DNA from 2 places in the Pseudomonas sp. Pso3 genome. Region 2 is predicted to be linked to the other one. Evidence: predicted binding sites of a transcription regulator. Region 2 holds the regulator's gene; the other holds the start of a gene.
The links. Region 2 encodes LexA, which represses DNA repair genes until DNA is damaged. Its sites were predicted from a motif close to CTGTNTNNNNANACAG; they were not measured.
Positions count from the first base shown of each region.

Region 1: a site for LexA is predicted at 4,363-4,378, ahead of imuA (translesion DNA synthesis-associated protein ImuA). Genes of this name have one in related genera too.

Region 1 is NZ_AP043687.1:3,132,674-3,140,112, reverse strand. Features, by position in the region: gene ACZ5R1_RS14850 (benzaldehyde dehydrogenase) at 1-898, shown strand, start outside; gene ACZ5R1_RS14845 (coniferyl-alcohol dehydrogenase) at 938-1,705, shown strand; gene ACZ5R1_RS14840 (SphA family protein) at 1,776-2,732, shown strand; gene ACZ5R1_RS14835 (DUF4124 domain-containing protein) at 2,735-3,220, opposite strand; gene lpxO (lipid A hydroxylase LpxO) at 3,401-4,300, shown strand; gene imuA (translesion DNA synthesis-associated protein ImuA) at 4,423-5,037, shown strand; gene ACZ5R1_RS14820 (Y-family DNA polymerase) at 5,045-6,454, shown strand; gene ACZ5R1_RS14815 (error-prone DNA polymerase) at 6,451-7,439, shown strand, end outside.
Region 2 is NZ_AP043687.1:1,241,045-1,248,483, reverse strand. Features, by position in the region: gene ACZ5R1_RS05830 (S-methyl-5'-thioinosine phosphorylase) at 1-588, opposite strand, end outside; gene nagZ (beta-N-acetylhexosaminidase) at 600-1,592, opposite strand; gene ACZ5R1_RS05820 (TetR/AcrR family transcriptional regulator) at 1,673-2,383, opposite strand; gene lexA (transcriptional repressor LexA) at 2,619-3,230, shown strand; gene sulA (SOS-induced cell division inhibitor SulA) at 3,413-3,913, shown strand; gene ACZ5R1_RS05805 (hypothetical protein) at 3,980-4,216, opposite strand; gene ACZ5R1_RS05800 (DUF6586 family protein) at 4,347-4,865, opposite strand; gene topA (type I DNA topoisomerase) at 4,924-7,439, opposite strand, start outside.

The sequences.
Region 1 (7,439 bases), 1.9 Mb from region 2:
CATCCTCATCGCCCGGCTGTTCGAGGCCATCGGCCTGCCCCGGGGCGTGCTGCAGGTGCTGCCCGGGCGTGCCGAGGCCGGCGCGGCGCTCTGCGCCCATCCCCAGGTGCGGATGATCGCCTTCACCGGCTCGACCCAGGCCGGACGCCAGGTGGCGGAAAGCGCCGGACGCCACTTGAAGAAGGTGGCCCTGGAACTGGGTGGCAAGAATCCGCTGATCGTGCTCGACGACGCCGATCTCGACCGCGCCGTCGGCTGCGCCGCCTGGGGCAGCTTTTTGCACCAGGGGCAGATCTGCATGGCCACCGGGTTGATCCTGGTGCACCAGCGCCTCGCCGCCGCCTTCACCGAACGCCTGGCCGCCCGCGCCGCCGCCCTGCGCCTCGGTGATCCGCTGGAACCCACAACCCAGCTGGGTCCGCTGATCAATGCCCGGCAACTGCAACGGGTACAGGGCATCGTCGCCGACAGCCTCGCTGCCGGTGCCCGGCTGGAGCAGGGCGGCCGGCACGAAGGGCTGTTCTATGCCCCGACCGTACTGAGCGGCGTCCGTCCCGGCATGCGCGCCTTCGACGAAGAGATCTTCGGACCGGTGGCCAGCGTGGTGACCTTCGCCAGCGAGGCCGAGGCCGTCGACCTGGCCAATCGCACCCCCTACGGCCTGGCGGCAGGCGTGCTCTCCAGCTCCCTGGCCCGCGCCCGGGCGCTGGGCGAACGGCTGGAGTGCGGAATGCTGCACCTCAACGACCAGACGGTGAACGACGAGGTGGTCAATCCCTTCGGCGGCCGTGGCCAGTCCGGCAATGGCGGCAGCGTCGGTGGCCTGTGCAACTGGGACGACTACAGCCAGTGGCAGTGGGTGACCGAGCATGCCGAGCCGCCGAGCTATCCCTTCTAGCCCGAGTTACCCAACCAATAACAACAAGAGGAAAATCCCATGACCCTGAATGGCAAGACCCTGGTCGTCACCGGCGTGGCCTCCGGCATCGGCGCCGAACTGGCGCGGCTGGCGCGCTTCCAGGGCGCCTATGTGATCGGCGTCGACCGCAACCAGCCCCAGTTCAGCCTGGACGACTTCCACCAGGCCGACCTGGGCGACCCCGACAGCATCGCCGCCCTGGTCAGTCGCCTGCCGGCGCGCCTGCACGGCCTGTGCAACATCGCCGGGGTACCGGGCACGGCGCCCCGGGAGACGGTGGCGCGCGTCAACTACCTCGGCCTGCGCTTGCTCAGCCAGCAACTGGTCGCGCGGCTGGGGCCGGGCGGCGCCATCGTCAATGTCGCCTCCATCCTCGGCGCCGAATGGCCGCAGCGCCTGGAGCGGCACCGCGAGCTGGCGCAGATCGCCGACTTCGCCCCGGCCCAGGCCTGGCTGGCGCGTCATCCGGTCGACCAGGCCACCTGCTACCAGTACTTCAAGGAGGCGCTCATCGTCTGGAGCTTCGTGCAGTCCCAGACCTGGCTGCGCGAATTCGGTGTGCGCCTGAATTGCGTGGCGCCGGGGCCGGTATTCACCCCCATCCTCGGCGACTTCGTCAGCATGCTCGGCGAAGAGCGCGTCGCCCGCGACAGCCAGCGCATGCTGCGCCCGGCGCTGGCCGACGAGGTGGCCGCGGTGATCGCCTTTCTCTGCAGCGATGCCTCGCGCTGGATCAACGGCGCCAACCTGCCGGTGGATGGCGGTCTCGCCGCCAGTTACGTCTGACCCGGATCGCCGCGCCGGCCGGTGCGGCGATCACGTTTTCCCACAACAAGAACAACTCTAGGACGACGTCATGCGCACACGTTTCGGATTACGTTTCGGATTCGGTCTGCTGGCCGCGGCCAGTCTCGCCTCCACAGTGGCCCAGGCCTACGACCTGCCCGGTCTCAATCTCGGCTCCACCAGCTTCTACGACGGCGCCCCGGCGCCGGACGGTCCCGGCTGGTATTGGGAGGAGTACCTGATCTATGGCAAGACCAGCCGCTTCAACGACCAGGACGGCCGCAAGCTGCCCTTGCCCAAGCAGGAGCTGACCACCTTCGCCCCGGTCAGCCAGATCATCTATGTCGGCCAGCCGCTGGCCAACGGCGCCATGCCCGGATTCACCGCCATCCTGCCCTGGCTGGCTCACGCCAATGTCGATGACGGCCTCGGCGGCCAGGCGCTGAGCGCCCGCGAGGGGGTAGGGGACCTGACCCTGGGCGCCTTCCTGCAACTGCCCACCACCACCCGCCCCGACGGCGGACCGCGCTGGGCGCAACGCATCGAGGCCGAGATCGTCGCCCCCACCGGTCGCTACGACCGCGACCGGGCGATCAATCCGGGCAGCAACTTCTGGTCCTTCAATCCCTACTACGCCACCACCTACTGGCTGACGCCCCAATGGTCGGTGACCGGACGCTTCTGGTACCTGTGGAACGGCAAGAACGACCAGCCGCTGCGCAGCTTCGGCGCGGTCTCCGACACCCAGGCCGGCCAGGCGCTGCACGCCAACTTCGCCACCCAGTACGCGCTGAACGATCGCCTCAGCGTCGGCCTGAGCGGCTACTGGCTGCGGCAGATCACCGACACCCAGGTCGATGGTCACGACGTCAGCGGGCGGCGGGAAAAGGTCTGGGCCTGGGGTCCGGGTTTCACCTATGCCTTTTCCCGGGAGAATCTGATCACCGTCAACAGCTACTTCGAGCAGGACGCCGAGAACCGCACCGAGGGGCGCAAGTTCGTCGTCAACTTCCTGCACAAGCTCTAGTGCTAGCGATCGATGGGAATGCCCCGGTTCGGCGGCGGCGGAGGCGCCGGCGGCTGGGGCTGCTGCGCCTGGGGATGGGGCACCATGTGCCAGGTCTCGTTGCGCGGCCGGCGGTCGATGTAGACCGGCACCGGCTGATAGATGATGCCGGAGCCGCGCACCTCGCTTTCCTGGCGAAAGCTCGAAGAGGACGAAGAGCCACCGACCACGGTGACGTCGTCTACCGGACGTTGGCGAGTGGCAGCGGGGGCGGGTACCACGGTGACCTCCCGCGGCGCGGCGGCCGGCGGCGGCGTGGCAGGCCGGGGCGGCGGCGTGAAACCGTTGCTCTCGGGCAGGCTCTGCAGCGGAATGGTGGTGATCTGACTATTCGTCGGGCAGGCGCCCTGGGTATAGGTCGTCCGGCCCTGGTCGTCCACGCACTTGTAGACATCCTGAGCGGCCACGACGCCACTGGCGAGCAGCAGGCCATAGAGCAGCGAACGCATGATGAGGCCCTCCGGGCACTCGAATTGTCACCTGCAGGATACAAGATGCCCGCTACGGCTCCCAGTGCTGCTGTCCGGCTCGACACCAGGCATTCAGCTTATCGTCAGACTGTAAAGACTAGGCCCGGCCCGAGGTGAGGCGTATAACATCCGGAAACATTCTTTTCAGGGCAGCGACGCGTGAAGTGGTTCGTGATTGGCGGTTTTTTTCTCTGTGTTTTGTATGTGCACTTTCGCGGCCGGGTGCGCCATCGCTTGCTGCGTCAGCTCAGTGACCATTCGACCTTTCTGGCGCCGCTGAACACCTTCATGTTCCTGACCTCGCGGGTGCCCAACGCGCCCTATCACCCGGTGGAGCGCTTTCCCGAACTCCAGGTGCTGCAGGACAACTGGCAGCTGATCCGCGACGAAGCCCTCGACCTGCTGCGCGCCGGCCAGATCAAGAAATCCGCCGAGCACAACGATGCCGGCTTCAACTCCTTCTTCAAGAGCGGCTGGAAGCGCTTCTATCTGAAGTGGTACGGCGACAGCCATCCTTCCGCCATGCAGCTGTGCCCCAGGACCACCGAATTGCTGCGCGGCATCGGCACGGTCAAGGCGGCCATGTTCGCCGAGTTGCCGCCCGGATCGCGGCTGGTGCGCCATCGCGATCCCTATGGCGGCTCCCTGCGCTATCACCTGGGCCTGGCTACGCCCAATGATCCGCGCTGCTTCATCGAGGTGGACGGCCAGCGCTATCACTGGCGCGATGGCCAGGCGGTGGTGTTCGACGAAACCTTCATCCACTACGCCGAGAACACCACCGACCAGGATCGCATCATCCTCTTCTGCGACGTGGAAAGGCCGCTGCGCTATCGCTGGGCGAGCGCCTTCAACCGCTGGGTCAGTGGCACCCTGCTGGCCTCGGCGGCCTCGCCCAATGACGCCAGCGACAAGACCGGCGGCCTCAATCGCGCCTTCCGGCACCTCTATCGCATCCGCCAGCGCGGCAAGGCGCTGAAGAAGCGCAACCGCTTCCGCTACTACCTCGAACAGTGGCTGTTGCTGGCCGCGCTGGTCGGCGTGGTGATCTGGATCTGAGCGATCCCTGCAACCGCAAAGACAGCGGTTCGACTTGACCCCGATACGAATCGCCTCTAATACTGTATGCATATACAGATAGAGGCGATGGCCATGGACAATATCCCTGCAGGTCTGACGGCATGAGCGGCGGCGCCAGCCTGGCCCGGCTGTTCGAGGAGCGGCGCCTGTGGAAGGGGCAGACCAGTCCCGACGCCCGGCGCAGCGACCAGCCCACCGGGGTCGCCGCCCTGGATGCCCATCTGCCCGGTGCCGGCTGGCCGGAAGCGGCCCTGACCGAATTGCTGCTCGCCGGCCCCGGCCATGGCGAGTTGCGGCTGCTCTGGCCGACCCTGGCGCGCCTGAGCCAGGCCGCCGAGCGCATCGCCCTGATCGGGCCGCCGCTGTTGCCCTATCCCCTGGCCTGGCAGGCGGCCGGCGTGGCGCTGGATGCCCTGGTGGTGATCCGCGCCCAGGGCGCCGAGGTGCTCTGGGCCGCCGAGCAGTGCCTGCGCTCCGGTTGCTTCGGCGCGGTGCTCTGCTGGCCCGAGCGGGCCGACGATCGCCAGCTGCGCCGGCTGCAGGTCGCTGCCGAGAGCGGTCGTACCCTGGCCTTCGCCCTGCGCCCGGCCGCCGCCCTGGACAATCCCTCGCCGGCGGCCTTGCGCCTCGAACTCAGGGCGCCGCTGCAGCGGCTGCACATCCGCAAATGCCGCGGCGGTCAGCCCGGCGTGCTCGATCTGGCCGGCGGCGCTTGAGCTTGCCATGCGCTGGGCCTGCATCCTTTTTCCGCAGCTGGCGCTGGATGCCGTGCTGCGCCGTCATCCCCAGCCGGAGCGGCCGCTGGTGCTGCTTTCCGGTCCGCCACAGCGCCGCCTGCTGCAGGCGGTCAATCCGGCCGCGCGGGCCCTGGGGCTGCGCCCCGGCCTGACCCTGGCCGCCGCCCAGGCGCTGACCCGCGACTTCGAGCAGCAGGAATACGACCCGGCGCTCATCGAGACGGCCGAGGCGCTGCTGGCGGCCTGGGGCTATGGCTTCAGCTCCCAGGTCAGTCGCCACTATCCGCGGGCGCTGCTGCTGGAGATCCAGTCCAGCCTGCCGCTGCTGGGGCCCTGGCCACGGCTGGAGCGGCGCCTGCGCCAGGAGCTCCAGGGCCTGGGCTTTCGCCACCGACTGGCCCTGGCGCCCAATCCGGTGGCGGCGCGCATGCTGACCAATGTCGCCGATGGCCTCATCGCCTCCCCGGACGACCTGCCGTGCCTGCTCGATCGGCTGCCCGTGGAGCGCGCCGGTTTCGCCCCCCAGCAGGCCCAGGCGCTGGTGCGCATGGGCATCCGCCGCCTGGAGCAACTCAAGGCCCTGCCCAGGGCCGCCCTGGCCCGGCGCTTCGCCCCCGAGCTGCTGCAGCAGCTGGATCTGCTGGGCGGCAGTCGCAGCCTGGCGCTGGAGTTCTATCGGCCGCCCGATCGTTTCGTGGCGCGGGTGGAGCTCAATTTCGAGGTGGAATCCCACCAGGCGCTGCTGTTCCCCCTGCGTCGCCTCACCGCCGATCTGGCGGTCTGGCTGGCCAGTCGCGACCGGGGCGTGCAGCGCTTCCTGCTCTGGCTGGAACATCGCCAGGGGCCGGCCACCACCCTCACCATCGGCCTGCTGGCCCCCGAACGCGATGCCGCCCTGCTGTTCGAATTCGCCCGCGGTCGCCTCGAACAGCTGCAGGTGGTGGCGCCGGTGCTGGCGCTGTGCCTGGAAAGCGAGGAGTTGCCCCTCTTCGTGCCGGAACGCCATGGCCTGTTCGACGAGCGTCCCGCCCAGGCTGTGGGCTGGGAAGTGCTACGCGAACGCCTGCGTGCCCGGCTGGGCGAGGAAGCGGTGCTGGGGCTCGGCATCCAGGCGGATCATCGTCCCGAGCGCGCCCTGGTCTGGCGCCACGAGCGGCGTCTGGAGACCGTTTTGCCCGGCCTGCGTCCGGGTTGGCTGCTGAGCGAACCGCGTCCCCTGGACGGCCAGCCACGCCGGGTCCTCGCCGGTCCCGAGCGCATCGAAAGCGGCTGGTGGGACGGGGGTGATCAGCGGCGCGACTACTACCGCATCGAGGTGGCCGACGGACGCCAGGCCTGGGCCTTTCGCCGCTATGGCGAGGAGGCGCCCTGGTGGATCCAGGGCTGGTTCGCATGAGCGGCTATGCCGAGTTGCACTGCCTGTCGAACTTCAGCTTCCAGCGCGGTGCCTCCAGTGCCCTGGAATTGTTCGAGCGGGCCAAGGCGCTGGGCTACACGGCGCTGGCCATCACCGACGAATGCACCCTGAGCGGCAGCGTCCGCGCCTGGCAGGCGGCGCGCCAGGTCGGGCTGCCCCTGATCATCGGCAGCGAACTGACCCTCGACGACGGTCTGCGCCTAGTGCTGCTGGTGGAGGATCTGCCGGGTTACGAGTGCCTCTGCGCGCTGATCACCCGGGCCCGCCGCCGAGCACCCAAGGGCCGCTACCAGCTGGGTCGCGCGGACCTGCAGCAGCCCTTGCCCGGCTTGCTGGCGATCTGGCTGCCGGGCGGCGAACCCGCGACCGAGGAGGGCGCCTGGCTCAGGAGCGTCTTTGCCGAGCGCCTCTGGCTCGGCGTCGAATTGCTGCGCGGCGCCGACGATGTCGCCCGACTCTTGCAGCTGCAGGCGCTGGGCAGGCAGCTGGGCGTGCCGGCAGTGGCCTGCGGCGACGTGCACATGCACACCCGCGGACGCCGTGCCCTGCAGGATGTGCTCACCGGCATCCGCCATCACCTGCCGGTGGCCGAGGCCGGCTATCACCTGCATCCCAACGGCGAGCGCCATCTGCGCCCACTGGCGGTGCTGGAGGGGCTCTATCCCGCGGCGTTGCGCGCCGAGACCCTGGCGATCGCCGCCCGCTGCCGCTTCGACCTGGGCGAGTTGCGCTATCGCTATCCCCGGGAGGTGATACCCGCCGGCGAGACGGCGGGCTCCTGGCTGGCCGAATTGACCCGCCGCGGCCTGGCCTGGCGCTGGCCGGAGGGGGCGCCGGCAAGGGTCACCGACCAGGTAGCCCGGGAGCTGGCGCTGATCGCCGAGAAGGGCTACGAGAACTACTTTCTCACCGTGCACGACATCGTCGACTACGCCCGCCGCCAGCACATCCTCTGCCAGGGCCG
Region 2 (7,439 bases):
GCGGGCCAGGGCCGCCTCCGGCATCCCGGTCATACCGACGATGTCGCAGCCGTCGCGCTCCAGCCGGACGATCTCCCCCGCCGTCTCCAGGCGCGGCCCCTGAGTCGCGGCATAGACGCCATGGTCGCTGTGCGGCAGTTGCAGCCTGCGCAGTGCGCCGAGCAGACGCTGCCGCAGGGGCTCATCGTAGGGAAAGCTGAAGTCGATGTGGGTGACGTGCTCGAGGTCTGTCCCTTCGAAGAAGGTATGGCCGCGCCCCCAGGTGTAGTCCACCAGTTGATGGGGCACGCACAGATGGCCGCTGCCCATGGCGGCATGGATACCGCCCACGGCGTTCACCGCGACGATGGCCTCGGCACCGGCCTCCTTGAGCGCCCAGAGATTGGCGCGGTAGTTGACCTGATGCGGCGGAATGCGATGGGGATGGCCATGGCGCGCCAGGAACAGCACCGGGCGCCCGGCATAGTGGCCGCGCTGCACGGGCGCCGAGGGCGCGCCCCAGGGCGTCTCGAAGGTCTGAGCCTGGTCCAGCTCCAGACCCGCGAGCGCGGTGAGGCCGGTACCGCCGATGATGGCGTAGGTAGTCATGGGAATGTCCTTTAGATGAGGTCAGCCTGGCGCAACCGCCGCAGGGCAAGACTCCACTGCGGTTGCTGCCGGTAATCGAGATCGACGTGACGGCGGGCCCTCATGCTGGCCAGCCGCGGCGCGGGCGAGACGCCCAGTTGCTGCACCCGCGTCAGGGCCAGCTCGGCCGCTGCGCGGTCATTGCACACCAGCCCCATGTCGCAGCCGGCGCTGAGCGCGGCCTCGACGCGCTGGCCGGCATCGCCCGCCACGTGGGCGCCCGCCATCGACAGGTCGTCACTGAAGATCACGCCCTGGTAATCCAGTTCGCCGCGCAGGATGTCCTGCAGCCAGCGCCGGGAAAAGCCGGCCGGCTGGGGATCCACCGCGGGATAGATGACATGAGCGGGCATCACCGCACCCAGGGTCGGCAACAGGGCCTGGAAGGGGCGCAGGTCGGTGCGCAGCAGGGTGTCCAGATCGCGCTCGTCGGTGGGAATGGCATAGTGGGAATCGGCTTCGGCCCAGCCGTGGCCGGGGAAATGCTTCCCGGTCGCGGCCATACCGGCGTCGCCCATGCCGGCGATGAAGGCACCACCCAGTTCGATCACCTGCTCGGCCTTGCCGAAGGAGCGTGCGCCTATGACCTGACTGCGTCCATGGTCGACGTCCAGCACCGGGGCGAAGCTGAAGTCCAGCCCCACCGCCAGGATCTCGGTCGCCATCAGCCAGCCGCAGAGGCGGGCCAGTTCCGTGCTGTCCGCGCGACCGCCCAGTTGCCCCATGGCCGGCAGCCGCACCACATCGCGGCGCAGGCGCTGCACGCGACCGCCTTCCTGGTCCACGGCCAGCAGCAGTTCCGGCCGCAGGGCGCGGATGGCACGGCATAGCTCGCGAACCTGGCCCGGGGTTTCGATGTTGCGGGCGAACAGGATCAGTCCGCCCACCTCCGGCTGACGCAGCAGCTGGCGATCCTCGGCGGTGAGCCAGGTGCCAGCGATATCGACCATCAGGGAGCCTTGCATGGGTACCTCGTCCGAATGCTCCGGCGCACGGCGCCGTGAAAGGGACGCAAGCTTACCCCAGCCACCCTTGATGCCGCAGCCTAGTAGGTCTCGGCCGTCTCCACGGCGACCGGCCGCCGCGGCCGATACTGGGCCTGGGCCAGTTCCGGTGCGTGCATCGCCGTGGGCGCCCGCATGCCGGTGGCGAGGAAGGGCACCATCAGCCGCAGCACCTGGTCGGTGTGGGTATCGACGCCGAAGTCGTTCTCGCCAATCGCCCGCAGCGCCTTGATGCCGGACATGCTGAACACCGCCGCCCCCAGCATGAAGTGGGCGCGCCAGAACAGCTCCAGGGGCGGAATCTCGGGAACGGCCCGATTCACCAGCAGCAGGAAGCGGCGGAAGGCGCGGCCATAGGTCTGCTCCAGGTATTTGCGCAGGTGCCCTTGGCTCTGGCTGAACGCCAGGCCCAGCAGCCGCATGAACACCGAGAGGTCATTGCCATGCCGCGGCTTGATGGCCAGGGAGTGATCCACCAGCAGATTCAGCAGCGCCTCCAGGCTCACCTCCTCGCCATTCCTGGGCTGCCACTGATCCAGATCCCGCTCCAGGTTGAAGCAGAAGGGATCGAGAAAGCGCGAGAACACCGCCTGGATCAGGGCCTTCTTGGAACCGAAGTGATAGTTGACCGCCGCCAGGTTGACCCCGGCTCTGGTGGTGATGAGTCGCAGCGAGGTCTCGGCAAAGCCGCGCTCGGCGAACAGTTGCTCGGCCGCATCCAAAATGCGCTCCACGGTATCCGACTGCGCCATGACCTTCCCCGATAGATGAATTCCGTTTGAAACATATGTTTCAAACGCTATCGAAGTCAATCGCGGTTCGGCCGGCGAGCGGCCAGCTGAAGGCCTGGAAGCCGTGGCTTTCCACCCTCTGCGGGCTTTTGGTCACGATCGCGGCCTATCGTCCCAAGTCGAGGTCGGCGGCCTTGCCTACCACCCGGAGTTACTGTATATAATCACAGCATCATTAGACGACGCGACGTGCATCATGCTGAAACTGACACCGCGACAAGCCGAGATCCTGGCCTTCATCAAGCGTTGCCTCGAAGCCAATGGCTTTCCGCCTACCCGCGCGGAGATCGCGCAGGAGCTTGGTTTCAAATCGCCGAATGCGGCCGAGGAGCACCTCAAGGCGCTGGCCCGCAAGGGTGCCATCGAGATGACGCCGGGCGCCTCCCGGGGCATCCGCATCCCGGGTCTGGACACCTCGCGCAAGGCCGACGAGAGCCTGCCGGTCATCGGTCGGGTCGCTGCGGGCGCCCCCATCCTGGCCGAGCAGAACGTCGAGGAAAATTGCGCCATCAACCCGGCCTTCTTTCAGCCGCGTGCCGACTACCTGCTCAAGGTCAAGGGCATGAGCATGAGAGACGTCGGCATCCTCGATGGCGACCTGCTGGCCGTCCATGTGACCCGCGAAGTGCACAACGGCCAGATCGTCGTGGCCCGGGTGGGCGACGAAGTCACCGTGAAGAGATTCAAGCGCTCGGGCAACCAGGTCACTCTGCTGGCGGAAAATCCCGAGTTCTCCCCTATCGAAGTCGATCTTTCCACCCAGGAATTCGCCATCGAAGGGTTAAGCGTTGGCGTCATCCGCCGCTAACGTCTAAGGCTGGCCCTCGGGCCAGCCGTTATCACGCCTTTATGCCTTACGCCGAAGTCTTGATCGGGGGTATCTGTTCGCGCTCCGGAAAGCGCTCAAGACCAGGCTGAGCACGGTGACGTCATGTATCCGTGGTACATGATCTCGTGTGGATTTGATCGAGTCGCCTCCAGGAGGTCGCCATGCAATTTCCCCTGATGTTCGATGCGCCGCGCTCGTCGGTTCAAGAGCTGGATCTGGCACCGGAGTTCCTGCTGCAGGAGCTGACCGCCTTTCTGCCCAAGCCTGGCAAGCCGGCCCGGGAACTGCCCGCCGCTCCACTGCCGGACACCTTCAGCGAGATGTCCCTGCACGGCAGCCAGGAACAGTGCCTGCAGTTGCTGGCGCCCATCCTGCGCCAGCTGAGCGACAAGGACGATGCCCGCTGGCTGACCCTGGTCACCCCGCCGTCGCTGCTCAGCAACGCCTGGTTGCGCAGTACCCATCTGAATCCGGAGCGCGTACTGCTACTGCAGACGCCGAGCGCTGCCAAGACGCTGCAACTGGCCTGCGAGGTGCTGCGCAAGGGGCAGAGCCATACGGTGATCAGCTGGTTGCACGACCTGAGCGATGCGGGCAAGCAGCAGCTGGCACGTGCCGCGGCCCAGGGCAACAGCCAGAGTCTGAACGTCAGATTCGCGTAGGAAGCAGGCGGCGGGACGGGGTGTAGCGGCGGCATTCCAGGACGGAATGCCGGATCTGGAAAAGAATCAGTGCAGGACGCGCGGTTGATCGTCGCGCTGGAGGCTATCGCCTTCGGCCAGGCGCCCGGCCATCTGCACACCCAGGTTGAACATGGCCTTGGCCACCTCTATCTGCTGTCCATGCAGGAAATCCTTGGCATCGCTGGAAAACTCCAGAGTGACGAGGGCTTCCTCGTCGTCCGCACGGCGCAACACGATGCGACCATCGGAGAGTTCAACGATTTCCAGGTAGGCAGTAGTCATTCAGTATCTCCACAGCTAAGCGGACAGTGTAACAGCGTGGGGTCTGAGAGGCTGACTTGCCTGAGCCTTTTTCGACGGTCTGCAAGGCCATCGTCCTGACGGCCTCTACGGCATTGTAGCGAGAACTACCCTACCACTCGGTCATGGCGCCGCGGAATCTGAGCGCCGTCTGCTTGAGGCTTTCACGCCAGGCTTCCACCTCTTCGAGACCCAGCTCCGGCTCGGCCGGCTCCAGGCTGACCGCCTCGATCAACGGCAGCGTCGGATCCTGCTTGGGTCGCCGGGGTGCCTGGGGCGGCTGCAGCAGCCGCTGGTACTCGGCGATCAGTCGCGCCAGCCAGGTCTCCGGATTGCCGGCCAGTTCGACGAGCTCGCCCATCTCCGGGCTGGGTGCCTCATCCAGGGCGGCGGGCGCGAGCAGCACCGCCAGCGAAGTGGCCTCCATGGTGGGGTGCCGGTAAAAACCCGCCACCTCCTGGCAGAGACCGAGCAGCGCGCCGTGCAGGTGGAACAGGCAGGCTTCGCGCTCGGCCATGATGCGCCCCTGGCTTTGCGCGGCGGGCGCAGCCTGGGCCAGGCGCCAGCTTTCCAGGGCCAGACCGGCAAAGTACAGCTTCTGGTTGGTGCGGGTATAACGCTCGTTGGCCATGCCCTTCTCCTGGAGCCGGCTCACGCCGGCCTCCTGTCTGCCATTGGCGCCAGGACTCCTAGCGCTTTTCTTCCACCTGCCACTTCTTGCCGTCGTAGAAGGCCTTCCAGCCGGTGGGCTTGCCCTCGACCTCGGTCTGCACGTACTGCTCCTTGGTCTTGCGGCTGAAGCGGATCACCGCCGGACGGCCTTCAGAGTCCTTCACCGGGGCACTGAGCAGATAATGGTACTTGGGATCGATCTCGTCGCGATGGGGCAGCAATTCGCTGACCAACGGCGCGCGGGTCTCGCGATTTTTCGGGAAGCCACTGGCAGCCAGGAACAGCCCCGAGGCGCCATCGCGCAGCACATAGGTGTCGTCGACCTTTTCGCAGCGCAGCTCCGGCATGGGCACGGCGTCCATCTTCGGCGGGGCCGGCTCGCCGTTCTTGAGCAGCTTGCGGGTGTTCTTGCAGGCCGGATTGGTGCAGCCGAAGAACTTGCCGAAGCGCCCGGTCTTGAGCTGCATCTCGCTGCCGCACTTGTCGCATTCCAGCGAGGGGCCTTCATAGCCCTTGATGCGATAGCTGCCCTCTTCGATCTCGTAGCCCGGGCAGTCCGGGTTGTTGCCGCAGACGTGCAGCTTGCGGTGCTCGTCGATCAGGTAGGCATCCATCGCCGTACTGCAGATGGGGCAACGGTGCTTGCCGCGCAGGACCAGGGACTCGGATTCGCCCTCGTCGTCTTCGGCAATCTCGTCGCCCGGCACCAGGTTGATGGTGGCCTTGCAGCGTTCCTTGGGCGGCAGGGCATAGCCCGAGCAGCCTAGGAACACCCCGGTGGACGCGGTGCGGATCATCATCGGCCGGCCGCAGACCTGGCAGGGAATGTCGGTCAGGGTGGGCTGGTTGGCCCTCATGCCCTTCTCGCCGGCCTCGGCGGTCTCCAGCTTCTGCTTGAAGTCGCCATAGAATTCGTCGAGCAGGTTCTTCCAGTCCCGCTCGCCCTGGGCAACGTTGTCCAGGTTGCCTTCCATGTTGGCGGTGAAGCTGAAGTCCATCAGGTTGGCAAAGCTTTCGTTGAGGCGATCGGTGACGATGTCGCCCATCTTCTCGGCATAGAAACGGCGGTTGTGCACCGTCACGTAGCCACGATCCTGGATGGTGGAAATGATGGCCGCGTAGGTGGAGGGTCGGCCGATGCCGCGCTTCTCCAGTTCCTTGACCAGGCTGGCTTCCGAGAAGCGGGCCGGCGGCTTGGTGAAGTGCTGGCTCGGGTCGAGCTTGACCAGGCCGAGGTCCTCGCCCTGCTTCATCTCGGGCAGGACGTCGTCGTCGCCCGGCTTGCTCTGCTGCGGCAGGACGCGGGTGTAGCCGTCGAACTTGAGGATGCGGCCGCGGGCACGCAGCTCGAAGTCACCCGCCGCGGCGGTCACCGTGGTGGACAGGTACTCGGCCGGCGGCATCTGGCAGGCCAGGAACTGGCGCCAGATCAGTTCGTACAGGCGCTCGGCGTCACGTTCCATGCCCGACAGGCTGTTGGGCTTGACGTTGACGTCGGACGGGCGGATGGCCTCGTGCGCCTCCTGGGCGCCTTCGCGGCTGCCGTAGACATTGGCCTTTTCCGGCAGGTACTGCTTGCCGAATTCGCTCTCGATGTAGCCGCGGGCCATGGCGATGGCATCGCCCGACAGGTTGGTCGAGTCGGTACGCATGTAGGTGATGTAGCCGGCCTCATAGAGACGCTGGGCCATCATCATGGTCTTCTTCACCCCGAAGCCCAGGCGATTGCTCGCCGCCTGCTGCAGGGTGGAGGTGATGAAGGGCGCCGAGGGCCGGCTGCTGGTCGGCTTGTCTTCGCGCTTGGCGATGCGATAGGCGGCCTTTTCCAGCTTGGCCAGGGCGGCCTTGGCCTGGGCTTCGTTCAGCGGCTTGAAGGCTTCGCCCTTCTCGCGCACCACTTCGAAGCGCACCTGGGCCTTTTTCGGCGTGGCCAGGTCGGCATGGATCTCCCAGTATTCCTCGGGGACGAAGGCGCGGATCTCGCGCTCGCGCTCTACCACCAGCTTGACCGCGACGGACTGCACCCGACCGGCGGACAGGCCACGGGCGATCTTCGACCACAGCAGCGGCGAGACCATGTAGCCGACCACGCGGTCGAGGAAGCGCCGCGCCTGCTGGGCGTTAACGCGATTGATGTCCAGCTCGCCGGGCTGGGAGAAGGCTTCCTGAATGGCCTTCTTGGTGATCTCGTTGAAGACCACGCGCTTATAGCGCGAGTCGTCGCCACCGATGGCTTCCCGCAGGTGCCAGGCGATGGCCTCCCCTTCGCGGTCCAAGTCGGTTGCGAGATAGACGGTGTCGGCGTCCTTGGCCAGGCGGCGCAGCTCCTCGATCACCTTTTCCTTGCCGGGCAGGATCTCGTAGTGGGCCTTCCAGCCGTGCTCGGGATCGACGCCCATGCGGGCGAACAGCTGGCGCCGGGCCTTTTCCTTGGGTGACAGCGCGGGCGCCTCGGCGGCGGTCTTGCGCGTCTTGGCGGCGGGCTCCTTGGCGGTGCCGGCGCCGCTGGTGGGAAGGTCGCGGATGTGGCCGA